Regions from separate parts of the Pseudoxanthomonas winnipegensis genome, predicted to be linked through region 2. Evidence: riboswitches for the same ligand, from Rfam matches in the RefSeq annotation. Region 2 holds a riboswitch; each other region holds the start of a gene.

What was found. Region 2 has a riboswitch for cobalamin ahead of btuB (TonB-dependent vitamin B12 receptor). Riboswitches for the same ligand answer to the same signal wherever they lie in the genome.
Region 1: linked by a shared signal. The riboswitch ahead of MWN52_RS19005 (ribonucleoside-diphosphate reductase subunit alpha) and the one ahead of btuB (TonB-dependent vitamin B12 receptor) in region 2 are both predicted to bind cobalamin.
Region 3: linked by a shared signal. The riboswitch ahead of metE (5-methyltetrahydropteroyltriglutamate--homocysteine S-methyltransferase) and the one ahead of btuB (TonB-dependent vitamin B12 receptor) in region 2 are both predicted to bind cobalamin.

The regions. Positions count from the first base shown of each region.
Region 1 is NZ_CP095475.1:4,332,415-4,342,152, reverse strand. Features, by position in the region: gene MWN52_RS19015 (sterol desaturase family protein) at 1-770, shown strand, start outside; gene MWN52_RS19010 (ZIP family metal transporter) at 771-1,679, opposite strand; cobalamin riboswitch at 1,911-2,143, shown strand; gene MWN52_RS19005 (ribonucleoside-diphosphate reductase subunit alpha) at 2,414-4,750, shown strand; gene MWN52_RS19000 (ribonucleotide-diphosphate reductase subunit beta) at 4,906-5,925, shown strand; gene MWN52_RS18995 (ligand-binding sensor domain-containing diguanylate cyclase) at 6,079-9,048, shown strand; gene MWN52_RS18990 (acyl-CoA thioesterase) at 9,132-9,548, shown strand; gene MWN52_RS18985 (glycoside hydrolase family 18 protein) at 9,532-9,738, opposite strand, start outside.
Region 2 is NZ_CP095475.1:3,716,070-3,725,807, forward strand. Features, by position in the region: gene MWN52_RS16345 (DEAD/DEAH box helicase) at 683-2,047, shown strand; gene queD (6-carboxytetrahydropterin synthase QueD) at 2,132-2,497, shown strand; gene MWN52_RS16355 (GAF domain-containing protein) at 3,244-3,729, shown strand; gene MWN52_RS16360 (TfoX/Sxy family protein) at 3,726-4,100, shown strand; cobalamin riboswitch at 4,126-4,358, shown strand; gene btuB (TonB-dependent vitamin B12 receptor) at 4,504-6,381, shown strand; gene MWN52_RS16370 (DUF6691 family protein) at 6,436-6,852, opposite strand; gene MWN52_RS16375 (YeeE/YedE family protein) at 6,849-7,274, opposite strand; gene MWN52_RS16380 (MBL fold metallo-hydrolase) at 7,271-8,155, opposite strand; gene MWN52_RS16385 (ArsR/SmtB family transcription factor) at 8,226-8,582, shown strand; gene gph (phosphoglycolate phosphatase) at 8,587-9,237, opposite strand; gene MWN52_RS16395 (efflux RND transporter permease subunit) at 9,410-9,738, opposite strand, start outside.
Region 3 is NZ_CP095475.1:4,360,758-4,370,495, forward strand. Features, by position in the region: gene metE (5-methyltetrahydropteroyltriglutamate--homocysteine S-methyltransferase) at 1-2,183, opposite strand, end outside; cobalamin riboswitch at 2,416-2,668, opposite strand; gene MWN52_RS19110 (histidine kinase famiy protein) at 2,783-4,297, opposite strand; gene MWN52_RS19115 (response regulator transcription factor) at 4,454-5,203, opposite strand; gene MWN52_RS19120 (hypothetical protein) at 5,374-5,859, opposite strand; gene MWN52_RS19125 (hypothetical protein) at 6,080-6,634, opposite strand; gene MWN52_RS19130 (catalase) at 6,806-8,899, opposite strand; gene MWN52_RS19135 (YdcF family protein) at 9,056-9,738, shown strand, end outside.

The DNA.
Region 1 (9,738 bases), 620 kb from region 2:
GGCTACGCCTGCGTCGCGGTCTGGCGTACGACTGGAAGAGCTACTGGGCCTCGCTGGGGGATGCGCTCGGCCGCGGCCTGGTCGGCCTGGTGCTCGGCAGCGGCGTGGCCGGCGTCGCGCTGCTGGCGGTGCACCAGGTGCGCCTGACGACCCTGGCGATGGATGCGCCCTGGCAATGGGCGCTGCTGTTCGTCGGCCAGGAGGCCTGCTACTACGCCATGCACCGCGCCGACCACCGGATCCGCTGGTTCTGGGTCAACCACTGCGTGCATCACTCGCCCGAGCAGTACACGCTGGCCTCGGCGTACCGGCTGGGCTGGACCGCACAGCTCACCGGGCAGGCGCTGTTCTTCGCTCCGCTGGTGTGGCTGGGCTTCCCGGTACCGGCGGTGCTGGGCGCGCTGTCGCTGAACCTGCTCTACCAGTTCTGGCTGCATACCGAACTGATCGGCGTGCTGCCGCGCTGGATCGAATACGTCTTCAACACCCCGGCGCACCACCGCGTGCACCACGCCAGCAACCCGGAGTATCTGGACTGCAACTACGGCGGGGTGCTGATCGTGTTCGACCGGATGTTCGGCAGCTTCCGCGCGCAGTTGCCGGGCGTGCCGCCGCGCTACGGCCTGGTCGAACCGCTGCACAGCCACCATCCGGTGCGGATCGCCCTGCACGGCTGGCTGGGGCTGTGGGCCGACCTGCGCCGGGTGCGCTCGCCCGGGCAGGCGCTGCGGACACTGTTCGGTCCGCCGGGGTTCAAGCCGGGCGGCTGATCAGCCCAGCCCGGTGTCCATCACCATCATCAGGCAGAAGCCCAGGGTCAGGCCGATGGTGGCCAGGGTCTCGTGGCCGTTGCGGTGCGACTCGGGGATGACCTCGTGGCTGACCGCGAACAGCATCGCCCCGGCCGCGAACGCCAGGCCCCAGGGCAGCAGGGTGGAGAACGTGCCCACCGCCACCGCCGCCACCACCGCGCCCAGCGGCTCCACCAGACCCGAGGCGGCGCCGATCAGTACCGCGCGCCCGCGGCGCACGCCGGCGGTGGCCAGCGAGAGCGCGATCACCAGGCCTTCGGGGATGTCCTGCAGCGCGATGGCCAGGCTGAAGGGCTCGGCGTTGGCCATGCCCGAGCCGGAGGCCACGCCCACCGCCATGCCTTCGGGGATGTTGTGCAAGGTGATGGCCAGCACGAACAGCGTCACCTGCGGCGGCAGCCACTGGTGCAGGCCGCCCACGCGCGTGGTCTGGCCCTGCTGGTCCAGATGCGCATGCGGGATCACCCGGTCCATCGTCAGCATCATCGCCACGCCCAGGCAGATGCCGACGCTGACCAGCCCGCCGGCGCCCAGCCCGCCGTAGCCCTGGTCCTTGGCCGCCTGCAGGCTGGGCACGATCAGCGAGAAGGCCGTGGCGGCCAGCATCACGCCGGCGCCGAAGCCCATCAGGCCGTCGGCCAGCGTCTGCGGCAGGCGCCGCACCGCCAGCACCGGCAGCGCGCCGGCGGCGGTGGCCGCGGCGCAGATCAGGCCGTCGCGCAGCGCCTGGCGCAGGCCGGGGCGATGCGGCCATTGGGCCAGGACTTCCTGCAGCAGCCAGGCGCCCAGCAGCAGGGCGGCCAGCGCCAGCAGCCACGGCAGCAGGCGCCGCAGCGCGGACGGGGAAGACAAGGTGTGATCGTGCATGGCAGGGGCTTCGTGGGCGGAAGGGGCGCGCGTGCGCTCGGGGTGCCGTTGTCCGCAACGGGACCGAAGGTGCCTGCCCAACATCGGACACCGACGGGCAAGGGCGCGTCAACCGTGCTGCAGCGCACACCGGCCGGGAATGCTCCACGGGCCAGAAATCCGTGAAACCCGCATGGCATCAAGACCTTCCCTTTTGTCACTACATTTGGCGTTGACGGGCGTGGGTGACCCCACTATCTTGGGGTCGTCGGTTCCTCGCGGCCACAAGCCGCGGGGATGAAAAGGGAAGCCGGTGCGGCCTTGCGGCCCACTCCGGCACTGCCCCGCAGCGGTGATTGGGAACGACCCCGCCATCTGCACTGAGGCCCCCGGTGGCCTTGGGAAGCGGTGGGTTAGGAGAAGCAGGACTGTGTCCTGGCTTCACGCCCGTCAGTCCGAAGACCTGCCGACAGTCGCGCGCAAGCACCTCGCGCGGCGCCGGCCGCGGTGTCTTTCGAGGGAGAGACGGCTGGTGACGCAAGGCCCGATCACGAACGCCGTTCGTGCGGTCGCGGCTTCTGCGACGCCGCCGTTTCACCCTCGGTCGCCCGGCCCTGAGTTGCGCCCTCGTGGGAAGGCGCAATGCGTGCATCTACGCATGGAGAGTTCCGACCGTGACCCAGACTGATTCCGCCGTGGCCCAGCGCCCGGCCGACGCCGCCTTCTCGCTGACCCCGCCGCCCACCGCCACGGCCATGCGCGTGACCAAGCGCAACGGCGGCAGCGAGGCGGTGGACCTGAACAAGATCGTGCGCGCCGTGCAGCGCTGCGCCGAAGGCCTGCACGCGGTCGATCCGATGCGCGTGGCCACGCGCACCATCTCCGGCCTGTACGACGGCGCCACCACGCAGGAGCTGGACGAGTTGTCCATCCGCACCGCCGCGCTGCTGATCGGCGAGGAGCCCGAGTACGGCCGCCTGGCCGCGCGCCTGCTGGCCAACTTCATCGCCAAGGAGGTCTCCGGCCAGGAGATCCATGCCTTCTCCCAGTCGGTCGCCCGCGGCCATGAGGTCGGCCTGATCAACGAGCGCCTGCTGAACTTCGTGCAGGTCAACGCGCGCAAGCTCAACGACGCCGTCGACGCCGGCCTGGACCGCGAGTTCGAGTACTTCGGCCTGCGCACCCTGTACGACCGCTACCTGCTGCGCCACCCGCACAGCCGCAAGGTGATCGAGACCCCGCAGCAGTTCTTCCTGCGCATCGCCAGCGCGCTGAGCGAGGACGTGCCGGAGGCCCTGGCGCTGTACCAGCGCATGGCGCACCTGGACTACCTGCCGTCCAGCCCGACGCTGTTCAATTCCGGCACCACGCACGAGCAGCTCTCCAGCTGCTTCCTGCTGGACTCGCCGCAGGATTCGCTGGAGTCGATCTACGCCAAGTACGGCGATATCGCGCAGCTGTCCAAGTTCTCCGGCGGCATCGGCGTGAGCTACTCGCGCGTGCGTGCGCGCGGCTCGCTGATCAAGTCCACCAACGGCCATTCCAACGGCATCGTGCCGTGGCTGAAGACGCTGGATTCCTCGGTGGCGGCGGTCAACCAGGGCGGCAAGCGCAAGGGCGCGGCCTGCGTCTACCTGGAGACCTGGCACGCGGACATCGACGACTTCCTCGAGCTGCGCGACAACGCCGGCGACGACGCGCGCCGCACGCACAACCTCAACCTGGCCAACTGGGTGCCGGACCTGTTCATGGCGCGCGTGGAAGCGGACAAGCCGTGGTCGCTGTTCGACCCCAAGGCCGTTCCCGAGCTGACCGACCTCTACGGCGAAGCTTTCGAGCGCGCCTACGAGCAGGCCGAGGCGCAGGGCAAGGCCAGCAAGACCGTGCCGGCGCGCAAGCTGTACGCGCGGATGATGCGCACCCTGGCCGAGACCGGCAACGGCTGGATGACCTTCAAGGACAAGTGCAACAAGGCGTCCAACCAGACCCTGCGCCCGGGCAACGTGATCCATCTGTCCAACCTGTGCACCGAGATCCTGGAGGTCACCTCCAACGAGGAGACCGCGGTGTGCAACCTGGGCTCGATCAACCTGGGCCGCCACTTCGACGAGTACGGCGACTTCGACTACGACAAGCTGGCCGAGACCGTGCGCCTGGCCGTGCGTCAGCTGGACCGCGTGATCGATCTGAACTTCTACCCGATCGAGACCGCGCGCCGCGGCAACCTGCGCTGGCGCCCGGTCGGCCTGGGCTGCATGGGTCTGCAGGACGTGTTCTTCCGCAAGCGCCTGGCCTTCGACAGCGCCGAGGCGCGCGCGATCAGCAGGAAGATCGCCGAGACGATCTACTTCCACGCGCTGGAGACCTCGTGCGAGCTGGCGCAGGAGCGCGGCAAGCATCCGTCCTTCGCCGACACCCGCGCCGCCCAGGGCGAGCTGCAGTTCGACGCCTGGGGCGTGGTGCCCGAGGACACCGCGCGCTGGGACGCGCTGCGCGAGCGCATCCAGCAGCACGGCCTGCGCAATTCGCTGCTGATCGCCATCGCCCCGACCGCGACCATCGCCTCGATCGCCGGCTGCTACGAGTGCGTGGAGCCGCAGGTGTCCAACCTGTTCAAGCGCGAGACGCTGTCCGGCGACTTCCTGCAGGTCAACCGCTACCTGGTGGACGAGCTGAAGAAGCTCGGCCTGTGGACGCCGGAGATGCGTGATGCGATCAAGCTGGCCGAAGGCTCGATCCAGGGCGTGGCGGAGATCCCCGAGGCCCTGCGCCTAGTCTACCGCACCGCCTGGGAGCTGCCGATGCGCTCGCTGATCGACATGGCCGCCGACCGCGGCGCCTTCATCGACCAGTCCGCCTCGCTCAACCTGTTCATGGAGAGCCCGAACATCGGCGCGCTGTCCTCCATGTACATGTACGCCTGGAAGCAGGGCATCAAGACCACCTACTACCTGCGTTCGCGTCCGGCCACCCGCATCGCCAAGGCCACCATCAGCCACGGCGCCAGCGAGGCCCCCAAGCCGGCCTACACCCCGGTCGAGGCGGTCAGCTGCTCGCTTGAGAATCCAGAAGCCTGCGAAGCCTGCCAGTAACGCTTAAAGCCCCTCTCCCGACGGGAGAGGGGTTGGGGTGAGGGTACGGCGGAGTCATTGAAGGCTCCTGTTCCGTGCACTCGCCAACTTCATCCGGCGCCGTGCGCCACCTTCGACCCCGACGGAAGAAGGGAATCTCAAAAAGGCAACACACCATGTCCGCTCAACCCCGTCAGATGCTGCTCGATCCCGGTTTCGAACTGACCCTGCGCCCGATGCGCTATCCGCAGTTCTATGACATGTATCGCGACGCCATCAAGAACAGCTGGACGGTGGACGAGATCAACTTCCAGATCGACATCACCGATCTGCACGACAAGATGACCCCGGCCGATCGCCATCTGATCCATCGGCTGGTCGCCTTCTTCGCCACCGGCGATTCGATCGTGTCCAACAACCTGGTGCTGAACCTGTACCAGCACCTCAATGCGCCCGAAGCGCGCATGTACCTCTCGCGCCAGCTGTACGAGGAAGCGCTGCACGTGCAGTTCTACCTGACCCTGCTGGACAACTACCTGCCGGATCCGGGCGAGCGCGCCAAGGCCTTCGCCGCGGTCGACAACATCCCCTCGATCAAGAAGAAGGCCGACTTCTGCTTCAAGTGGATGGACACCATCCAGGACCTCAAGCGCCTGGAGACGCGCGCGCACCGCCGCCAGTTCCTGCTCAACCAGATCTGCTTCGCCGCCTGCATCGAGGGCCTGTTCTTCTTCGCCGCCTTCGCCTACGTCTACTACTTCCGCTCGCGCGGTCTGCTGCCGGGCCTGGCCTCGGGCACCAACTGGGTGTTCCGCGACGAGAGCTGCCACATGGCCTTCGCCTTCGAGGGCGTGCGCGTGGTGCGCGAGGAGGAGCCGGACCTGTTCGACGCCGACATGCAGCAGCAGGTCTACGACATGCTGGAACAGGCGATCGAGTGCGAGCTGCAGTTCGCCGAGGACGTGCTGTCCGGCGGCGTGGCCGGCATCTCCACCCGCGACATGCGCCAGTACCTGCAGCACTGCGCGGACAACCACTTCGCCAAGCTGGGCATGGCGCGCAAGTACAACGTGCGCAATCCGCTGCCCTTCATGGAGCTGCAGGACGTGCAGGAGCTGACCAACTTCTTCGAGCGGCGGGTGTCGTCCTACCAGGTCGGCGTGCAGGGCGAGGTCGGCTTCGATCACGCCTTCTGAGGGCGCCGCACGACGCCGACGTCGCACTGGAAACGTTTCCGGGTGGAAAAGGTCGCCAAAACACCGCATCTGACTGCCTGACGGGCTTAAGTCGAGGCCAGGCGTGCCGTTAGTCTGGGGGATATCCGTCCCCGCAGACCGCGCTTCCCCGCCATGCACGCCCGTCGCGCCTCGGCGCGCACCATCGCCATGCTCCGGCTCGGTCGCGCCTTCGGCGCGGCGCTGGCGCTGCTGTGCGTGGTCGGGCCCGTGGCCGCACAGGTCGCCTCGCTGCGGGTCTACGGCACGGCCGATGGCCTGCGCAGCCTGGGCGCCGACTGCCTGGTCGAGGATCCGCAGGCCAACGTCTACGCCTGCACCTACGGCGGCCTGTACCGCTACGAAGGCGAGCGCTTCGAACGCGTCGGCGCCGGTGCGGGTCTGGACGATGCCTATGTGATGAACGCCTCGCCGGCGCCGGACGGGCGCGGGCTGTGGGTCGCCACCGCGGCCAACCTGTACTTCTGGGACGGCGACCGGGCCGTGCGCGTGCTCGACCCGGCCGGGTCGCCGCTTCCCTTCGAGGTCGGCCACAACGTCGCGGCGCTGGCCGACGGTGCGGTGGCGCTGAGCCATAGCCGCGCGCTGCGCGCGACCCGCGACGCGGACGGGCACTGGAAGACGCGCGCGCTGTTCGACCGGGCCGCCGAACAGGCCCACCCCGAGCTGGCCGAGCTGGGCGCGGTCTACCGCGATGGCCGCGCGCTGTGGTTCGGCTGCGGCCAGACCGTTTGCCGCCGCACCGACGATGGCCAAGTGCGCGTCTACGGGCCCGGCGACGGCGTGCCGCGCGATGCCTGGACCGCGTTCCTGCGCGACCGTCGCGGCACGCTGTGGGCGCGCAGCCCGCGCCACATCCTGGTGCTGGCACCGGGCGCGACGCGCTTCGAGGAGCGGCCGGTGCCGCCGCCTTCGATGCTGGCCACCACCACGCGCCACCTGGACCTGACCGAGGACCGCCAGGGTCGCGTGCTGACCCGCAGCGACGGCGGCATGCTGCGCTGGGACGGTCGCTGGGAGCGGTTCGACACCCGCAACGGCCTGCCCGATCTTCCGCCCAACGCGCTGCTGGCCAGCCGCAGCGGCGAGCTGTGGATGTCCTACCCCGGCCTGGGCGTGCTGCGCTGGCGCGGCTATGCCGGCGTGGAGAACTGGGGCCCGGGCAACGGCCTGCAGGGCCTGCCCAACTGGTCGCTGGCGCGCGATGCGCAGGGCGCGATGCTGTTCGGCAACGAGCGCGACCTGCACCGCCTGACCGCCGGCGATGGCCGCATCCAGACCCTGCACAATCTGCTGGGCGAGCCGGTGCGCGATGTGTTCGCGCTGACCCTGGGCCCGGACCAGGCGGTATGGGTGGCGCTGTATCGCGGCCAGCTGCTGCGCCTGCAGGGCGACGAGCTGAAGGTCGCCGCGACCCTGCCGGCCAAGCTGCGCCGGATCTTCTTCGACGATCGCCAGCGCCTGTGGCTCTGCACGACCGAAGGCGTGTACCTGATCGACGATCTGGCCCATCCGGTCGCCCGGCGCTTCGAGGCGCTGCCGGCGGTGAGCTTCGGCGATGTCGAGCAGGACGCGCAGGGGCGGCTGTGGTTCGCCGGCAAGGCCGGGGTGATGCGCCTGGAACGCGACGACCGCGTCACCAAGATCCACGCCCAGGGCGACATGCCCAACACGCTGTTCGACAAGCTCTCGATCGGGCGCGACGGCACGCTGTGGCTCAGCGTGGACGATGCGGGCCTGTTCCGCGGCCCGATCGGCTCTGGCGACACGCTGACCCTGAAGGAAGTCGAGGATCCACTGCTGCGCGATGCGATCCCCTACTTCATCCGCCACGACCGCGCCGGCCGGCTCTGGGTCGGCGGCAGCATGGGCCTGGACGTGCTGCAGGATGGCAAGTGGACGCGGCTGCACGAGGCCAACGGCCTGATCAGCGAGGACATCTCCGAAGGCGCGTTCTTCGAGGACCGCGACGGCTCGGTGTGGATCGGCACCTCGCGCGGCGTCAGCCACCTGCTGCATCCGGAGCAGCTGCTGGCGCGCACGCCGGTGGCGCTGCGCATCGCCCGGGTCGAACGCGGCGGGCAGCGCATCGACTCGGGCGCGGTGCTGCCGTGGGAACAGCTGCCGGTGCGCATGACCCTGTCCACGCCCGGCAGCATCGCCGGGACCGACATGCTGAAGTTCCGCTACCGCCTGCGCGATCGCCAGGACGCGTGGATCGAGACCAATTCGCGCACGCTGGATTTCCCGCTGCTGGGCTCGGGCAAGCAGGTGATCGAGGTGCAGGCGCTGGACGTCGGCCGGCGCGCGCAGTCGGAGGTGGTGAGCTTCGGCTTCGAGGTGCGCCCGCCATGGTGGCGCTCGCCGCTGCTGCTGGCGCTGTGGGGCGTCCTGGCGGTCGCGCTGGTCGGCAGCCTGTGGCGCTGGCGCGTGCACGCCATCGTCAAGCACAAGCAGCAGCTCGAACGCCTGGTCGCCGCGCGCACCGCCGAGCTGGAGGCCGACAAGCGCGCGCTGGAACTGGCGCGCACCGCGCTGCAGGTGCAGGCCACCCACGACGGCCTGACCGGCCTGCACAACCGCACCAGCATCATGGAGCAGCTCGAGCGCGAGGCCGTGCGCGCCCATGCCGCCGGGACGCAGCTGGCGATCGCGCTGCTGGACCTGGACCACTTCAAGCAGGTCAACGACACCCACGGCCACCTGGTCGGCGACGTGGTGCTGGCCGGCGTCGCCGACCGCCTGGCCCACAACATGCGCGGCTCGGACATCATCGGCCGCTACGGCGGCGAGGAGCTGCTTGGTGTGATGCCCGGCCTGCAGCCGCCGGCCGGCGAGCGGCTGCAGGCGCTGCACGACGCGGTGGGCGCCAAGCCGCTGGTCATCGACGGCCTCTCGCTGCGCGTGACCTGCTCGATCGGCGTGGCCTGGCTGCAGCCGGGCGAGACGCCCAACGCGCTGCTGCGGCGCGCCGACCACGCGCTCTACCAGGCCAAGCGCGAGGGGCGAAATCGCGTGGTGGTGGCCACGCACGAAGGGATCGCCAGCGACCAGGCCCCCGGCGAGGCCCCGGCGCTGGTCTGATCGCCGCGCGCGGTTCCGGCGCGCGACAATGGTCGCCCGGACTGCCTTCGTGCGTCCGGCCCCCACATCAGGAGTTTGTCCGCATGTCCGAGGCACCCGCCGCCGAAGCCCGCCCCACCGAGGCGCGCCTGTTGCACATGGTCTTTCCCGACCACACCAACCACCTGGGCACGCTGTTCGGTGGCCAGGCGCTGGCCTGGATGGACATGGCCGCCTTCATCGTCGCCTCGCGCTACGCGCGCACCACGGTCGTCACCGCGCGTTCGGAGCAGGTGGACTTCAACCAGCCGATCCGCAAGGGCGACCTGGTCGAGGTCATCGCCACCATCGTCAAGGTCGGGCGCAGCTCGATGAACGTCGACGTGGAAGTGGTCACCGAGGACCTGCTCAGCGGCGAGCGCAAGCTGTGCACGCGCGGGCGCTTCGTGATGATCGCGCTGGATCCGCTGGGGCGCCCGACCGCCGCCCCGCCGCTGCCGGTGGCTAGCGCGCAGGGATGAGATCCGGGCGGGCGGCCGCCGGGTCGTCGATCGCCTGGCGCACCACGTCCAGCAAGTCCTGGCCGTGGTCCTGGTGCAGCTCCCAGAACATCACCCCGCCCAGGCCCTGGGCGCGGGCGTAGGCGACCTTCTCGCGCAGGGCGCGCGGGTCTTCGTAGCTGATCATCTGCGCGCTGCGCGGATTCCACAG
Region 2 (9,738 bases):
TGATACGCCCCTGGTGTTGGGGGGTCGGATGGTCCGTGGGAAAGCCACATCGCCGCCATGGCGCCCCCCCCCCCCTGTAGAGCGGAGCTTGCTCCGCTGGGGCCTTCCCATGATCCGGCCCTTGTAGAGCGGAGCTTGCTCCGCTGGGGCCTTCCCATGATCCGGCCTTTGTAGAGCGGAGCTTGCTCCGCTGGGGCTTTCCTATGATCCGGCCTTTGTAGAGCGGAGCTTGCTCCGCTGGGGCTTTCCCATGATCCGGACGAAAAGCAGCGGAGCAAGCTCCGCTCTACAAAGGCCGTGACGTGATCGGAGGTGGCAGTGGCGCTCGTCAGAAGCGCCGCGGGGCGGGGCGGGGGTGAGGCGGGGCCACGGGCGGGCCTGGAATCTGCTACCATCGACGCGCTTCGCTAGCGGCAGTCGTGTTTCCCTTGACGGGACCAGCGGCGCGGCCCGGGCCCTACGCCCGCCTCGCCCCCCTTCCTTCCGACGCCTTTTCGCTTCGCAAAGACGGTTCGCGCCAGTGTCGGCACGGGCCGCCCATCCAGTTACTCGCAGCGCGGTTCGGGAACGCTTCGGGCAACACACGCTTCTCCTCGCGTTGGCTTGCGTGGCCGGCGGCGCTTTCGCGTCGCACGGATCAGGCAGGGGCCGCGCGGCGTGGGCGTCCATCCGGAGTTTTCTCATGTCGTTTGAATCCCTGGGGCTTGCCCCGTTCCTGCTGCGCGCGCTGACCGAGCAGGGTTATGAACATCCCACCCCGATCCAGGAGCAGGCGATCCCGCCGGCGCTGGAAGGCCGCGACCTGCTGGCCGGCGCGCAGACCGGCACCGGCAAGACCGCCGCCTTCGGTCTGCCGCTGCTGCAGCACCTGGGTACGTCCTCGCAGGAGGTCACCCGTGGCCCGCGCCGGCCGCGCGCGCTGGTGCTGACCCCGACCCGCGAGCTGGCCACGCAGGTCTTCGAGAGCCTGCGCGACTACAGCAAGTACCTGCGCATCCCGGCCGCGACCATCTACGGCGGCGTGGGCATGGGCCCGCAGCTGGACGCGCTGCGTCGTGGCGTGGACCTGGTCATCGCCTGCCCGGGCCGCCTGCTGGACCACATCGAGCGCCGCAGCGTGGACCTGTCGGGCATCGAGATCCTGGTGCTGGACGAGGCCGACCGCATGCTCGACATGGGCTTTCTGCCCTCGATCAAGCGCATCCTGGCCAAGCTGCCCAAGCAGGACCGGCAGACGCTGCTGTTCTCGGCCACCTTCGCCGAGCCGATCAAGGCGCTGGCGCGCGAGTTCATGGTCGACCCGCTGGAAATCCAGGTCACACCGAAGAACACCGTGGCCGACACCATCGCCCACCGCGTGCACCCGGTGGACAGCGCGCGCAAGCGCGAGCTGCTGCTGCACCTGCTGGCGGCCGACACGCGCGTGCAGACGCTGGTGTTCGCCAAGACCAAGCACGGCAGCGACAAGCTGGCCACCTTCCTGGAGAAGTCCGGCATCCAGACCGCGGCGATCCACGGCAACAAGAGCCAGGCCCAGCGCCTGCGCGCGCTGCGCGATTTCAAGGCCGGCAAGATCAACGTGCTGGTGGCCACCGATATCGCCGCGCGCGGCATCGATATCGACCAGCTGCCCAAGGTGATCAACTTCGACCTGCCGATGGTGGCCGAGGACTACGTGCACCGCATCGGCCGCACCGGCCGCAACGGCTCCACCGGCGAGGCGGTGTCGCTGGTCGCGCAGGAAGACGCCAAGCTGCTGCGCCAGATCGTGCGCCTGCTGGGCCGCGACGTGGAGATCCGCGATGTGGAGGGCTTCGTGCCGCAGCATCCGATCCGCTGGGGCAACAGCGCGCCGGGCAAGGCCGAGCAGCCGTCGGGCACCCGTCCGCCGCGCCGCCACGGCCGCCGCCCGCACGGCGACGCCCCGCGCCAGGCGCAGGCCCACGCCCACGCCGGCCCGAAGAAGCACGGCAGCGGCAGCGCGCCCAACAACGGCGGCCGCCGCGACGGCGGTCGGCGCCAGAGCGCGCCGCGCGCCGCGCACTAAGCTGCCATCGGGGACGCGCCGCAGGCCGGCGCGTCTCCTTTCCTTCACCGCCGACGCCTACGCGCCGGCCCCGGACTGCCCGCCATGGACATCTTCAAGGTCTTCACTTTCGAGGCCGCGCACCGGCTGCCGAACGTGCCCGAGGGGCACAAGTGCGCCCGCCTGCACGGCCATTCCTTCCGCGTCGAACTGCATCTGACCGGCCCCCTGGATCCGCACACCGGCTGGGTGATGGACTTCGCCGACGTCAAGGCGGCTTTCAAGCCGCTCTACGAACGGCTCGACCACCACTACCTCAACGACATCGAGGGCCTGGACAACCCGACCAGCGAGCGCATCGCCGAGTGGATCTGGGACCACCTCAAGCCGGCCCTGCCGATGCTGAGCCAGGTTGTGGTCCACGAGACCTGCACGGCCGGCAGTCGCTATCGCGGACCGCGCGCGGACTGACGCCAGGGCGCGTCATCGACCCGCGGCCGACCGTTCGTCGGTCGTACGCACAAGGGATGTTGCATCGCACCAAGTCCGGCGTTATGCTGCGTCGCAACAGCAGTTCTCGCGCCGGCGCACCGCGCCACGCAACCCCCATTTGTGTGGGTCCCTCCCCCCGCACAAATCCAGGCCCGACAGGTCCCTCCCCCTGTCGGGCCTTTTTTTTGTCTCCGCCACCAGGGTGCAGGGCCGGGGAACACGCTTCGCCGACCGCCCTTCGCTCTGCCCGTGCTCGGTGTGAGCCCTGTAGAGCGGAGCTCGCTCCGCTGGGGCCCTCCCCATGAACCGAACGAAGCGCAGCGAAGCAAGCTCCGCTCTACAGATTGAGGAGACAGTCGCTCCCACGGAGATGGGAGTCCGATCGCGCGCCGTCACGGGCCCGAACGGTCGAGGCTCCCCAGTGAACCAAGCAGGACCTCTTTCGACCAAAGCCGATCATCTCGACGCGCGCGGCAGCGGGCCGGCGGGCGGGGGTCGCGACGAGCGAGGCAGGAAGCCGAGCGCCTTAAGGCAGGGCATGACGCCCCGACTGAGGGAAAAGCGGACACCGCCCGCCGGACCGCTGCCCAACCGAAGCCAGAACGCGCACGCCCCCGCGACCCTCGATCGCAAGAACCAGCTTCCCGCGCCGCGCGCACCGGGGACATAGCGTTTCCTGCAACAACATGGCCGGTCTGCGCGCCATGCGTCGTAGAATCCACGACATGTCATTCGCGACCCAGACCCTCTCCGGGACCAAGCCCGAGCAATACGCGCAGCTGCTGGAGCAGGCGCGCGGCCTGATGTACGGGGAAACCGACCGCATCGCCAACGCCGCCAACCTCGCCGCGCTGCTCTACCACGCACTGCCCGGCTTCAACTGGGCCGGCTTCTATTTCTTCGATGGCACCGAGCTGGTGGTCGGGCCGTTCCAGGGCCTGCCGGCGTGCGTGCGCATCGCCCTGGACAAGGGTGTGTGTGGCGCGGCGGCCAGCACCCGCCAGACCCAGCGCGTCCACGACGTGGAAGCCTTCCCCGGCCATATCGCCTGCGACGCGGCCTCGCGCTCGGAGCTGGTGGTGCCGCTGGTGAAGGACGGCGCCCTGATCGGCGTGCTGGACATCGACAGCCCCCAGCTGGGCCGCTTCGACGAAGACGACCAGCGCGGCCTGGAAGCCATCGCCGCGGCCTTCGTGGACGCCCTGGCGTGAGCACCACGCAGCTGCGCAACATCGGCCCCAAGTCCGCTGCGTGGCTGCGTCAGGTCGGCCTGCGCACCGAAGAGGACCTGCGCGCGGCCGGTCCCGTGGAAGCCTTTATGCGCATCAAGCGCGCCGGCTTCCGCCCCAGCCTCAACCTGCTCTATGCCCTGGAAGGCGCCCTGCTGGGCTGCCACTGGCAGGACGTGCCCGACGCCCGCCGCCAGCAGATGGTCGCCGAGGTCGAGGTCGCCGCCGCCGCATTGCCCGCCCCGCGCGGCCGCCCCGCCGCCGCACCGGTGACCACCACCCGCCACGACGAGGAAGGCGGCGCCGCGCCGGCGTTCGATTTCTTCGACAGCCCCGGCCGCGACAGCGACTGAGCGCCGCGCCAGGCGCTGGATCGCGTACAATCCGCGCCGCTTTCAGGTGACCTGCCGCGCATCCACCGCGTCCAGGTTGAAACGGGAAGCCGGTGAGCCCCGCCACGGGACGAATCCGGCGCTGCCCCCGCAACGGTAAGCGAGCCATGCCAACGCATCGGCCACTGCGTGCCTTCAGCGCACGCGGGAAGGCGCGACGGCGGAAGGAGTGCCTTCCAGCTCGCAAGCCCGGAGACCGGCCTGAGCAGCACGGGTTCGTACCGAACCCACCACCGGTTGCGATGCGGAGGGCGTCGCGCGTGCCGCGCCCACGCCTTGCCGTGCGCGCTGTCCGCCTGTGTTGCCTTCCGTCGCCGCGACTTTCCTGCCTTGCACGTGCGAGGCGCGCGACGGAGTTCCCCACATGAAGACCACCCTGCTCTGCCTGGCCATCGGCCTGAGCCTTTCCGCCACCGCCCTGGCGCGGCCCGCCGACGACGCGACCGATCTGGACCAGATCAGCGTCACCGCCACGCGCACCGAAGTCGCCGTCCAGGACAGCCTGGTCCCCGTGCAGGTCATCTCGCGCGAGGAGATCGAGCGCAGCCAGGCGACCTCGCTGCCCGAGCTGCTGGCTGGCCGCGCCGGCATCAACATCGCCAACCAGGGCGGGCCGGGCAAGCTGACCAGCGTGTTCCTGCGCGGCAGCGAATCGGATCACGTGCTGGTGCTGGTGGACGGCGTGCGCATCGGCTCGGTTACCGCAGGGCTGGCCGCGTTCCAGGACCTGCCGGTGTCGCAGATCGAGCGCATCGAGATCGTGCGCGGCCCGCGCTCGAGCCTGTACGGCTCCGAAGCCATCGGCGGGGTCATCCAGATCTTCACCCGCAGCGGCGGCAAGGGCCTGACCACCTACGCCCAGGCCGGCTTCGGCAGCCATGGCCTGCGCGACCACAGCGCCGGCTTCAGCTATCGCGGCGAACGCGGCTGGCTGTCGGCCAACGGCGGCTACCAGGACACCGATGGCATCAACGCCTGCCGCGGTACCGCCGGCGATGCGGCCCATCCCTTCGGCGCCGGCTGCTACGCCGACGAGCCGGACCGCGACGGCTACCGCAACACCTCCTTCGGCCTGCGCGCCGGGATCGACGTCACCGACACGCTGGCGCTGGAGGGCAACTTCCTCAACGCCGACAGCTACAACGAATACGACGGCACCCTGTTCGGCGGCAATGAGGCCAAGAGCCTGCAGCGCGTGGCCGGCGGCAAGCTGCGCTGGAACCCGAACGAGGCGTTCCAGCTGACCGTGCAGGCCGGCCGCAATGACGATGAGGCCGACAACTACTTCGCCGATGCCGATACCGGCACGCGCAGCTTCGTCAGCACCTTCGACACCCGCCGCGACACCGCCTCGGCGCAGGGCGACTACCGCTTCGCCGAAGGCCAGACCTTCACCCTGGGCGTGGACTGGCTGAACGACCGCGTCACCAGCACCACGCCCTACGACATCGACGCGCGCGACAACACCGGCGTGTTCGCCGAGTACCAGGGCAGCTTCGGCGCGCACGCGCTGCAGGCCTCGGTGCGCAACGACGACAACGAACAGTTCGGCTCGCACACCACCGGCAGCCTGGGCTATGGCTTCGGCTTCGGCAACGGCTTCAAGTTCACCGCCAACGCGGGCACCGGCTTCAAGGCGCCCAACTTCAACGACCTGTACTACCCGGGCTTCAGCAATCCGAACCTCAAGCCGGAGAAGAGCAAGTCGCTCAACCTTGGCCTGGCGCAGTACGGCCAGGGCTGGAACTGGACCTTCAACGCCTACGAGACCCGCATCGAGGACCTGATCGGCTACGACACGGCCTTCAACATCGTCAATGTGGACAAGGCCAGGATCCGCGGCGCCGAGCTGACCGGCTTCGTCACCCTGGCCGGGCTGGACATCAACGCCCAGCTCAGCCACGCCGATGCGCGCGACGACGGCGACGGCGCCAACCACGACAAGTGGCTGGCGCGCCGCGCACGCGACACCGCGCGCCTGGACCTGGACTATGCGATCGGCGACTTCCGCCTGGGCCTGACCGGCAACGCCGCCGGCAAGCGCTACGACAACGCGGCCAACACCGAGCGCCTGGCCGGCTACGGCACGATGGACGTGCGCCTGGAATACGCCCTGTCGCGCGACTGGACCCTGCTGGCCAAGGCCGCCAACGTGTTCGACAAGGACTACGAGACCGTCCAGTGGTACAACCAGCCCGGCCGCGAGTACACCGTCAGCGTGCGCTGGCAGGCCAAGCAGTAAGCCTTCGCCCAAGAAGGTTTGCAGAGAAAAGCCGGCGCGTTGCGCCGGCTTTTTTTATGCCCCCGCCAGCAGCCGGTGCAGCGCCATGCCCGCCAGCATGGCCGGCACGAACCACAGCGCCTCGCCGATGCCGGCGCCGAGGCCGACCAGCGCGGGGCCGGGGCAGTAGCCGGCCAGGCCCCAGCCGGCGCCGAACAGCGCGGCGCCCAGCAACAGCGGACGATCGATCGCGCGTGCGGCCGGCAGCGAGAACGACGGCGCGCACACCGGTGCCTGACGTCGCCGGATCAGCGGAAACAGCGCGCCGCTGGTCAACACCGCGCCGCCCAGGACGAACAGCAGACGCGGATCCCAGCGCCCGGCGACATCGAGGAAGCCCAGCACGCGCTGCGGATCGGTCATGCCCGAGACCACCAGGCCGACGCCGAACAGCGCGCCACAGGCCGCCGCGGCCCAGACCTGCCGATTCATGGACCACTCCCTACATGCCGCACCAGGAAGGTCACCGCCATCGCCACCGCCATGAACATCGCAACGGCGGCCAGCGAGCGACGCGAATGCAGCGCCAGCCCGCAGACGCCGTGACCACTGGTGCACCCATTGCCCATGCGTGTGCCGACCCCGACCAGCAGGCCGGCCACGACGAGCAGCCACGGCGGAAAGCCGGCGCGCGTGGGCTGTGCGGATGGCAGCGCGTGCAGCGCCAGACTCCCCACGCAGATCAGCCCCGCCAGGAAGGCCAGCCGCCAGGCCAGGCCCTCGCTGGGCGCCAGCAGCGCGCGCCCGGCGATGCCGCTGACGCCGGCGATGCGCCCGGTCAGCCACAGCAGCGCGCTGGCCGACATGCCGATCAGCACGCCGCCGGCCAGTGCGCCGCTCCACTCCAGGCTCATTGCACGCCCAGCCGATTGAGCGGCAGGCGCAGATAGGCCACCCCGTCCGCCTCGGCAGGCGGCAGACGACCGCCGCGGATGTTCACCTGCAGGGCCGGCAGCAGCAGGCGCGGCACCGGCAGGACCGCATCGCGCGCGCGGCGGCGGGCGACGAAGTCGGCCTCGCTCGCGCCCTGGCCGACATGCAGGTTGTGCGCGCGCTGCTCGGCGACAGTGACCTCGACCTTCGGCGCGGCGCCCTGCGCCGGATAGTCGTGGCACAGGAACAGACGCGTGTCCTCCGGCAACGCCAGCAGGCGCTGGATCGAGACGTACAGCTGCGCCGCATCGCCGCCGGGGAAATCGGTGCGCGCCGTGCCCGAGGCCGGCGCGAACAGCGTGTCGCCGATGAAGGCCGCATCGCCGATCACATAGCTCAGGCTGTCCTCCGTGTGGCCCGGCGTGGCGAGCACGCGCACGGTCAGCGCGCCCACCTGCAGCACGTCGCCGTCGTCGAGCAGACGGTCGAACTGGCGTCCATCGGCCACGAACTCATCGCCCAGGCCGAACAGCGCCTTGAAGCGCGCCTGTATACCGACGATGCCGCGACCGATGGCGATCCCCGCGCCGAGCGCATCGCGCAGATAGCCGGCCGCGCTGAGATGGTCGGCGTGGGCGTGGGTCTCCAGGATCCACAGCACGTCCAGCCCCTGTTCGCGCACCCAGGCCAGCAGCGCGTCGGCCGAGGCGGTGGAGGTGCGCGCGGCGTTGGCGTCGTAATCCAGCAGCGGATCGATCACCACCGCCGCCGGACTGTGCGGATCGCGCACGACATAGGTGAGCGTACCGGTGGCCGGATCGTGGAAGGGTTGGACCTGCGGCGAGGAAGATGCCGGTGACATCCGAAACTCCCGTTGCGTCATATTTTAGATTTATCTAAATTAGACGCATCGAAAACGAAAGGTCAAGCCCATGCCCGCCCGCCTGCCCTCGCCTGCGCTGGACGCCGACGCGATGGCCAGCCACGCCCAGTCCGCGAGCGCGCTGCTGAAGGCGCTGGCGCATCCGGCGCGGCTGCGCGTGCTGTGCCGGCTGGTGGAGGGCGAGGCTTCGGTGGGCGAACTGCAGGCCAAGAGCGCCCTGTCGATGTCGGCGCTGAGCCAGCACCTGGCAGTGCTGCGCCAGGCCGAGCTGGTGGACACCCGACGCGAGGCCCAGACCATCTTCTACCGCCTGCTCGACAGCCCGGCGCTGGGCGTGATGCAGGCGCTGCATGCGGCCTATTGCGTGCCTGTCGGGAAAAAAACGCAGCGCCCGCGCCGGCGCTGAACCCTCAGCGCAGCGCGAGCAGTTCGGGGAAGGTGTCGAGCACCGCGACCGCGCCGGCGGCGTCGAGGTCGTACTGCTTGCGATAACCGTAGCGCAGCAGCACCAGCGGCACGCCCGCGTTGTGCGCGGCCAGCGCATCGCTTTCCGAATCGCCCACCATCAGGCTCTTGCCGGGCTCCACGCCGAACTGCGTGGCCAAGTGCCATAGCGGCTCGGGCGCCGGCTTGCGCTGGGGCAGCGTGTCGCCGCCGACGATACCGTCGAACAGGCCTAGCACGCCGCGCGCCTCCAGCAGCGGGCGCACGAACTGCTCGGGCTTGTTGGTGCACACCGCCAGCCGCACGCCCTGCCCGTGCAGCGCCGCCAGCGTGTCGGCCACGCCCGGATACAGCTGGCCATCCAGCGCGGTATCGCCGTAGTGCTTGAGGAAGCCGGGCATCACCGCGTCGATGTCGGCATCGCTGCCGGCCGCGCGCATGGCGTAGGTGATCAGCTGGCGCGAGCCCTCGCCGATCCAGTTGGTGATCTGCGCCAGGTCGAAGGTCCGCAGCTTCCAGTCGGTCAGCGTGCGGTTGACCGCCTCGGCGATGTCCGGCGCGCTGTCCACCAGCGTGCCGTCCAGGTCGAAAATCACCAGCGGGTAGGGGAAGGACACGGTGCGCTCCACGCGACGAAGGGGAGCGGCATGTTAGCCGCCGACGCGTAGCGCGGCGTTCAAGCCAGGCGCGGCGTCTGCACTACCAGGCCCCGGCAACCGCCCGCCGCCGCCGCCTGCGGGCAGCGACGGCGGCCGTGGGCCACACGTCGGGCAAAGCCCGAACGCCGCCTTACACCGCCTCGCGCCGATGCGCCCAGCGATACAGCAGCGGCAGCACCAGCAGGGTCAGCAGCGTCGAGGACACGATGCCGCCGATCACCACCGTGGCCAGCGGCCGCTGCACCTCGCTGCCGGCGCCGGTGTTGAACGCCATCGGCACGAAGCCCAGGCAGGCCACCAGCGCCGTCATCAGCACCGGGCGCAGGCGGCCGAGCGCGCCCTCGCGCACGGCCTGGGCCAGCGCCACGCCGCGCGCGCGCAGATCGCGCACGAAGCTCACCAGCACCAACCCGTTGAGCACGGCCACGCCGGACAGCGCGATGAAGCCGATGCCCGCCG
Region 3 (9,738 bases), 640 kb from region 2:
TTGACCCACAGCTGCTCCGGGCTGAGCACCGCCCGCGCCTTGCGCAGCAGTTCCACCATTTCCTCCACCGAGGGCACGCGCGGGGAGTGGATGTCGTACACGCCCGGGCCGATCCCGTTGGGATAGCGGAACCGCACGAACGCATCGAGCAGCTCCATGCGCGAGCGCGAGGTCTCGATCGAGATCACGTCCGCATCCATCGCCGCCACCGCATCGATGATGTCGTTGAACTCCGAATAGCACATGTGGGTGTGGATCTGGGTCGCATCGCCCACACCGCTGGCGCAGATGCGGAAGGCCTCGATCGCCCAGTTCAGGTAGTCCGACCACGCATCGCGGCGCAGCGGCAGGCCCTCGCGGATGGCCGGCTCGTCGATCTGGATGATGCCGATGCCGGCGGCCTCCAGGTCGTTGACCTCATCGCGCAGGGCCAGCGCGATCTGCCGGCAGGTCTCGCTGCGGGCCTGGTCGTCGCGTACGAACGACCACTGCAGCACCGTCACCGGGCCGGTCAGCATGCCCTTCATCGGCCGCTGGGTCAGCGACTGGGCGTAGCGCGACCAGCGCACCGTCATCGGCTTCGGGCGCACCACGTCGCCGAAGATGATCGGCGGCTTGACGCAGCGGCTGCCGTAGCTCTGCACCCAGCCCAGCTTGGTGAAGGCGAAGCCGTCCAGCTGCTCGCCGAAGTATTCGACCATGTCGTTGCGCTCGTACTCGCCATGCACCAGCACGTCCAGGCCGATGCGTTCCTGGAAGCGCACGCAGCGCTCGGTCTCGGCCTCCAGGAAGGTCTCGTAGTCGGCGTCGGACAGCTTGCCCGCCTTGTGCTGGGCGCGCGCCTGACGCACCTGCTGGGTCTGCGGGAACGAGCCGATGGTGGTGGTCGGATACACCGGCAGCCCGAACGCCTGCTCCTGCAGCACGCGGCGCTGGGCGTAGGGCGAGACGCGCCGGCTGTCGGCCTCGCTCAGCGTGGCCAGGCGCCGGGCCACCTCGGGCCGATGCACGCGCGCCGACTGGCGGCGCGATTCCAGGCGGGCGCGCTGTTGCGCCAGCGGGCCTTCCGCGCCTTCGCGTCCGTCCAGCGCGTCGGCCAGCACCCGCAGCTCGCCCAGCTTCTGCCGGGCGAAGGACAGCCAGGACTTGAGTTCGGCATCGAGCGCCTTCTCCTGCTCCAGGTCCACCGGCACGTGCAGCAGCGCGCACGACGGCGCCAGCCACAGGTTGTCGGCGCCGACGTGCCCTTGCGCATAGCGCGCCAGCGTCAGCGCGTTGTCCAGGTTAGTGCGCCAGACATTGCGCCCGTTGACCAGGCCGGCCGAGAGCACGCGGCCCTTGGGCCAGGCCTGCAGCACCGCATCGAGCTGTTCCGGCGCGCGCACCAGATCCACGTGCAGGCCCTCGACCTGCAGCTGCGCGACCAGGTCCAGGTTGTCGCCCAGCGCGCCGAAGTAGGTGGTCAGCAGCAGCCTGGAGCGCGGCGCCTGGGCCAGGAACGCATAGGCGCGGGCGAAGGCCGCCTTCGCCACCTCGTCCAGGTCCAGCACCAGCGTGGGTTCGTCGATCTGCACCCAGTCCGCGCCGGCGGCATGCAGGCGTTCGAGCAGCTGCGCGTACACCGGCAGCAGGCGCTCGAGCAGCGCCAGCCGGTCGCTGCCATCGGTGGTCTTGGACAGCAGCAGGAAGCTCACCGGCCCCAGCAGCACCGGACGCGTGTCGAAGCCGGCGGCCCTGGCCTCCAGGAACTGCGCCACCGGCTTGTCGCCGCGCAGGGCGAAGTCCTGGCCGGCATGCAGCTCGGGGACGATGTAGTGGTAGTTGGTGTCGAACCACTTGGTCATCTCCAGCGCGCGCAGGTCGATGCCACCGGTCTGCACGCCGCGCGCCATGGCGAAGTAGCCGGCCAGCGGGTCGGCGTCGGCCAGGGCGCGATAACGCTGCGGGAGGGCGTCGAACAGGAACGCCGTGTCCAGCACATGGTCGTAGAGCGAGAAGTCGTTGCTGGGCAGGACCTCGGCGCCGGCCTGCCGCTGCAGCTGCCAGTGCTGCGCGCGCAGGGCCGCGGCGGTGGCCTGCAGCGTGTCGGCGCTGTCCTCGCCCTTCCAGTAGCGCTCCAGGGCGTGCTTGAGTTCACGGCGTGGTCCGATGCGCGGAAAGCCGAGGTTGGTGACGCTGGTCATTGAATGGATCCTCATTGCGTGTGGGCATTGAGGAACGAAGGAACCGCACGCCACGCCTTACAGCCCTGCGGCTGCGACGTGCCATGCCAGCGACCTTCGCCCCCGCGGGCGAACCGGCCCCGTGCGCGGAAACCTCCACACGCGCACGCCTGCGGCACCGGGCCTCGCGCCCGCCGCATCACGCGCCCGTGCCGCTCCCGCGAGCGGTGCCAGGTCGAAGCGGAAGACCGAGCAGGGTCCTCCGGCCGGGGCCGGTCTTCGGGCTCATGGACACGGCGCGGAACAGGTCCGCACCCCCTACTCCCCGCCGCTTCCCGGCCCCATGCCTTGCGGCGCGGACCAGTGCTGTTGGCAGGCTTCGTTTCCAATGACCGCTGCGGGGCAGCTCCGGAATGGACGCGCACGGGGCGCGCCTTCACCGGATTCCCGTTTAATCCATCGCTTCATGTGGATAAAGCGATGGAACCACGACGGACGCACCTTACGCGCCGGCTGCCGGGCGCGTCAAGGCGGCTCACGGATCGGTCGCGCCAACGAAAAGGCCCCTTTCGGGGCCTCGTTGTCTCGCAGCTGTTTGACGGCAAGGCTGCCGCTGCAGCTCAGCCCACCCCGGTGGGGCCGTCCAGCACCTGACGGACCAGCTTGAGCAGGTCGCGCTGGGTATAGGGCTTGTTGATCACGTCGAACTGCGCGCCTTCGGCGTCGCTGCGCGCCAGCGTGTTCTCGGCATAACCGGTGGTGAGGATGACCTTGGTCGCCGGACTGCGCCGCATGACCTCGTGGGCCAGGACCACGCCATTCATGCCGCCCGGCATGATCAGGTCGGTGAACAACAGATTGAACGGGTCGCTCGCCTTCAGCAGCTCCAGCGCCTGCGCCGCGTTGCTGGCGACCTCGGTCTGATAGCCGGCCGCTTCCAGGAACATCTGCGCCACCGCCGCGACCTCCTCGCGGTCTTCCACGATCAGGATCCGCTCGCTGCCGCCGCGGCCGCTGGCCCGCGGTTCGGGCAGCTGCGGCTTGCCGCCTTCGCTGGGCTGGGCCGGGAAATACAGTCGGATCGTGCTACCCCGATCCACCTCCGAATAGATGCGCACCGCGCCGCCGGACTGCTTGACGAAGCCGTACACCATGCTCATGCCCAGCCCGGTGCCCTTGCCTTCCTCCTTGGTGGTGAAGAACGGCTCCAGCACGCGCTGCTGGATGTCCAGCGGCATACCGCAGCCGGTGTCGGTCACGGCCACGCTGACGTAGTGACCCGGCGCCAGATGATGGAAGTCGGGGCTGCTGAGATCGCTCTGGTCCACCTCCACGTTGGCCGTCTCGATGGTGACCTGCCGCTGCGGGCGATCCTCCATCGCGTCGCGCGCATTGAGCAGGATGTTCAGCAGCGCCACCTCGGCCTGGGTGCTGTCCAGCTTGGCGTTCCACAGCGAGGCGTCCAGGTGGGTGACCAGCTCGACATCGTCGCCCAGCGAGCGGTGCGCCAGGTCGATCATCCCCGACACCAGCGTGTTGAGGTTGGTGGTCCGGCCCTCCAGCCGCTGGCGACGCGCGAAGGCGAGCAGCTGCTGGGTCAGCGTGGCGGCCTTCTGGGCCGCGGCCTGCGCACGCGCGATGCCGGCCTCGATGCGCGCCTGGTCCGGCTTCTCGGCGCTGTTGAGCATCCCCAGCAGCTCCAGGTGCCCGCTCATGACCTGCAGCAGATTATTGAAGTCGTGCGCGATGCCGCCGGTCAGCTGGCCGACCGCTTCCATCTTCTGCGCCTGGCGCAGTGCGTCCTCGGCGTCGCGGCGGCGGCTGACGTCCAGCTGCGAACCGAAGAAGAAGATCAGATTGCCCTGCTCGTCGTACACCGGCGAGGTGAACAAGGCGTTCCAGAACGAGGTGCCGTCCTTGCGGTAGTTCAGGATCTCCGCGGCGAACTCGCGGTTCTGCGCCACCGACTCGCGCACTGCCGCGACCGTGGCCCGGTCGGTGTCCTTGCCCTGCAGGAAACGGCAGTTACGCCCGACCAGTTCCTCGGCGCTGTAGCCGGTCATCTCGATGAAGGCACGGTTGGCGAAGATGATAGGGTTGTCGGGCTGGTGCGGGTCGGTGACGATCATCGGCATGCGGGTGGTTTCCACCGCCGCGAAGAAGATGTCCGACTTGTGACCCTTCAGGCGCAGCTCGTCGATGGCCGGTGACTTGAAGCCGGGTGCGGGTTCCTGGGGCAAGCGCAATCCTTGGTAAGTGGGAAGGGACCGACGCCGGGCCCAAGGGCCGCCTCAGGCCGCCACGGCGGTCGAATCGGTCTCGGGCTGCGTCGATGGCAGCGGCTGGTCCACCGGCGCCAGACGGAAGCCGAAGGTCAGGTGGGTGTGCAGCAGCGGGCTATCAAACGGCTTGTCGATGACCTTGCGCAGATTGTAGATGTGGCTGCGCAGCGTGTCCGAGTCCGGCAGGTCGCTGCCCCAGATCTCGCGCTCCAGCTGGGCCCGGGTGACGATCGCCGGCGAATGCCGCATCAGCACCGCCAGCAGCTGAAACTGGATCGGCGAGAGCGACAGCCGCTGGCCGGCGCGCTTGACCGTGTAGTTCTCCGTCTCCAGGGTCAGATCGCCGACCGTCAGCCGCGTACCCGCCAGCTGACGGCGCTGGCGCTTGATCAGCGCGTTCAGGCGGGCCTGCAGCTCCGGCAGCGCATACGGCTTGACCAGGTAGTCGTCCGCGCCGGCCTCGATGCCGGTCACGCGGTCCTCGACCCGCTCGCGGCCCGACAGGAAAATGATCGGCGTGCTGCGCTTGACCTCGCGGCGAAACGCACGGCAGACATCCAGCCCGTCCATGCGCGGCATCTTGCCGTCCAGCAGGATCACGTCGTAGTGCTGCTCGCTGGCCAGGCGCAAGCCTTCGAGTCCGTCGTGGGCGTAGTCGACGTCGTAGCCGATCGATTCGAGATATTCACCGGTCGCCGTGGCGATCGCGTAGTCGTCATCGACCAGCAGCAGGGTGTGCCGTTGTTGGAAGGCGCGCATAGGGGCAGGTCCTGGAAGTGTGCCGATACCATCGCTGCGCCCCCGCCCATGCCGGGTGAAGGCGAGACCGCTTACTGCTGCTTGGACGCATCGCGTTTTCTCTTCGCTCAGCGATGTGGCGTTGAGGTCAGGACGTCTTCGCGCGGTGCTGACGCTTCGCGTGTGGGCAGCTACATCTCTTGCGGTGCGCGGGTGGCGAGTAGATGTTGTCTGCTTTCGCTCAGCAGCACCTCGGAGTGCTCGCGCAGCTGGCGCGCCTGTTGCCTGGCATCGACCAGATTGGCGCGCAGCTCCAGCTCGTCGGCCGCCGTTTCCAGGTGGTCGCGTGCGGTGACCGAACGCGCCCGCTGCTCGTCGATGCTATGGGTGCCCTGGAGCACCTGCATCCGCAGTGCGGCAATCGCACGCTCGGCATCGAGTTCGAACAGCGCCAGCCTGCGCGCCTGTTCGAGCAGGCGCCCGTCCGGGTCCCGCGCGCCGACACGGCGCCGCAGTCGCTCGAGCACCCGCCTGCATTGGGCGGCTGCCATCCACAGCCGATGCGCTTCCTCGTCCGCCCCGGCCTGCGCCGCGCTGCGCAGCCGACGGGCGGTCAGGGCTTCGCGCTTGGCGTGTCTGAGCTTGGCGCGCTCGAAGACGCGCGAGACTGGCCACATCAATGCTTCCCCTGTCCGCTTCGCAGAGACGTCATGCGCGGGACGAGGCGCGGATGGGACAGCACGACGCCAGCGAGGCGGATGTGCATCCGCCGGACCTGCGGTCGACAACCGAAGGCGCACACGAGGCCTCTCTCGCACTCGTGCACAAGGATCGGTGTACCGCCAGCAACAGGGCCCAACGCCGCGATGTGTGACAAGACGATAAGCAGCCGCGCGCTCAACCGGTCGGCTGGGCGATCGCCGCGACCCGTGCGTCCGGGCGCAGTTCGGCACGTGCCTTGGCCGCGGCGTCGGCCAGCACCAGCAACGCATTGGCATAGTCGGCCGCGGCGTAGGTCACCGTGTCGCGCGTGACTGCGGCGCCGCCCTGCAGCATCGCCACCTGGTCGGTCATCACCGCGATCTGCGCCAGCTCGTCGGCGTGGCCGATCACCTTGGACAGCGCCAGCACCTCCGCCCGCTGGCCGCTGATCGAATCCCAATCCAGCGCGTCCACCAGCGAAGCGGGCGGATCCAGCGTGCGCCACTGCAGCGCGTAGCGCACATCGCCCCAGTGGCCCAGGCGCAGCGAAGTGGCCAGCACGCGCAGGTCGGCGGCCCACTGGTCCAGATCCACGGCCAGCTGCTGGCGCTCCGGCTCCCAGTCGGCGTCGTGCAGTGCGCGCTTGCGGCCGCCGAACAAGGGCTGGACCAGCAGGACGAGGACGGCGGCAAGAAGCGCGGCGAGCAGGATGGCGACGAGAACGTCGGATTGCACTGCGAGGTCGGCCATGGTGGTCGGATGGAGAGGATGCGTGGCTCAGATTTACTGAGCCGCACGTGATGGCCGCGCAGTGGATTGCTGAACAGGTCACGACATCCGGGTGCGCTTGGCATCGCCTGAAACGACAAGGGCACGCCGGCAGAAGCCGGCGTGCCCTTCGGGCCATGCTTGGCGAAAACTTTAGGCCAGCATGCGCAGCTTCGGCTCACGCGCCCATTGCCGCGTCTTGGCCGCGGCGATGAAGCCCTTGGTGTCGGCCGCATCGACGATGCCTGCGTCCTTGCCGACGTTGCCGGCCTTCAGTAGCGGCGCGGCGCCCGCATCGCTGGCGATGGCCTTCAGATGCGCCCAGGCGTTGCTGACGAAGTCGATCGCCGCCGAGTCCTTGGCCAGCGCCTTGCCGGCGTCGGCCGACAGCACCACCGCGACCGCATCGAACACGAACGATGGCGTGCCCGCCAGCTGGCCATCGGCGCTGACCTTCCGGCCGTCAGACAGCGCCACGCCCAGCTTGGGCGCCACCAGCTTGACCGTCGCACCCGCGTCCTTGGCCGCCTTTTGCAGCGCCTTGACGGTGCCCACGTCCGAGCCGTCATGCACCAGGATGCCGACCGTGCGGCCCTTGAGCGTGTCCTTCATCTTGCCGATCAGCTGCAGCGCCGGCGAGAGCGGCATGTCGATCGGCTCGACCTTGGCCTGCGCCGGCGGCGGCAGCGCATCCAGGCCCAGGCCGTTGGCCACGCGCTGGGCCAGTTCGGCATCGACGTGACGCAGATGACCGATCACGGCTTCACGCACGTGCGCCGTCTCGACCTTGGACAGTTCGAACACCAGCGCCGACGCCAGATGCGCCTGCTCGGGTTTGGTCTGGCTGCGGTAGAACAGCCGCGCCTGGCTGTAGTGGTCGGCGAAGCTCTCCGGCCGCACGCGGCCCTTGGCGCCATCATCGACGGTGGCGTGACTGCGGAAGCCGGCCGGCGTCTCGCGCGGGCTGTCCTCCTGCAGCGAGGACGGCTCATAGGCCACGCGCCCCTTCGGCACGCCCATCTGCATGTGGCCGTCGCGCTGGTTGTTGTGGAACGGGCACTTGGGCGCGTTGATCGGCAGCTGATGGAAGTTGGGCGAGCCCAGCCGCGAGAGCTGCGTGTCCAGGTACGAGAACAGCCGTCCCTGCAGCAGCGGATCGTTGGAGAAGTCGATGCCGGGCACGATGTTGGCCGGGCAGTAGGCCACCTGCTCGGTCTCGGCGAAGAAGTTGTCCGGCCAGCGGTCCAGCACCATGCGTCCGATGATCTGCAGCGGGATGGTCTCCTCCGGGATCAGCTTGGTCGGGTCCAGATGATCGAACGGGAACTGCGCCGCCTGTTCCTCGGTGAACAGCTGCACGCCCAGCTCCCATTCCGGGAAGTCGCCGCTGCTGATCGCCTCGAACATGTCGCGGCGCTGGAAGTCAGGATCCGCGCCGGCCACCTTGACCGCCTCGTCCCAGACGTGCGACTGCAGGCCCAGCTTGGGCCGCCAGTGGAACTTCACGAAGGTGCTGTTGCCCTGCGCGTCGAGCAGGCGGAAGCTGTGGATGCCGAAGCCTTCGATCATGCGCAGCGAACGCGGGATGGCGCGGTCGCTCATCGCCCACATGATCATGTGCATCGACTCTGGCGTGAGCGAGATGAAGTCCCAGAAGGTGTCGTGCGCGCTGGCCGCCTGCGGGAAGCCGCGGTCCGGCTCCATCTTCACCGAGTGGATCAGATCGGGGAACTTGATCGCGTCCTGGATGAAGAACACCGGGATATTGTTACCCACCAGATCCCAGTTGCCCTCCTTGGTATAGAACTTGACCGCGAAGCCGCGCACGTCGCGCGGCGTATCCACCGAGCCCGCGCCGCCGGCCACGGTCGAAAAGCGGGTGAACACCGGCGTCTTCACCCCGGTCTCGGTCAGGAGCTTGGCGGTGGTGTACTTGGACAGCGACTTGGTCAGCTCGAAATAGCCGTGCGCCGCGGTCCCGCGGGCATGCACGATGCGCTCTGGGATGCGCTCATGGTCGAAGTGGGTGATCTTCTCGCGCAGGATGAAATCTTCGAGCAGCGTCGGTCCTCGCGGGCCGGCCTTGAGCGAGTTCTGGTTGTCGCTGACCGGGATGCCCTGGTTGGTGGTCAGTGCGGGATGCGTGCCGCCGGCCTGCTGATGGAGCTCGTCGCCTTCGCCGCGCGTGACGGCGCCTTGGTCGGCGGGCGGGTTGGCGGGCTTGGGGATGGGTTTGCGTGCGGCCATGGCGTGCTGCTCCAGGTGGCGGGCGAAGGGACTCACGATCCTGGTCGCGAAGACGTCAACTGTTTGTGGATTGCCGCTCGCATCGCCTTCACGCGATGCTCCCAAGGTGCCGCCGCGATCTGCGACCATGCACGCATCGCCCCAGGGACCTGCGTGATGTCGCTGCTGTTTCTTGCCTTCGGCGTCCTGCTGACGGCGCTGCTCTTTCGCCTGCGTCGCCCGCGCATCGCGCGTGCTGTCGGCGTGGCCTGGTTCCTGGTGTTCTGGCTGCTGGGCAATGGCGTACTGGCCGGCTGGATCGTCGACGCTACCCAGGCCGGCCAACGCTCGCCGGCACGCGTGGACTGGCAGCCGGACGCGGTGATCATCGTGCTGGGCATGGGCATGCAGCGGCTGCCGCACGAAGGCGGCATCGAACCGCAGTCGCTGGCCTACAGCCGCATCCTGCGCGCGGTGCAGCTGTTCGACGCATGCAAGGCCGCCACGCAGGGCTGCAAGGTGCTGGTGTCCGGCGGCGACCCGGCCGGCCTCGGCAACAGCGAAGCCGAGCTCTATGCCTCGCTCATCGAAGAGGCCGGCGTGCCGGCCGAGGACGTATTGAAGGAAGAAGCCTCGCGCAACACCTTCGAGAACGCCAAGTTCACAGCGCGCCTGCTCTCGAGCAGGGCGCACGGGCCGCTGGTCCTGGTCACTTCGGGCCTGCACATGCGCCGCAGCCTGCTGTACTTCCGCCATTTCGGCCTGCAGCCGACCCCGGCGCGCAGCGACTACACCGCGCCGTTCGCCTCGTGGCTGCCCAACAGTTACAACCTGCTGATCAGCGACCTGGCCGCCGTCGA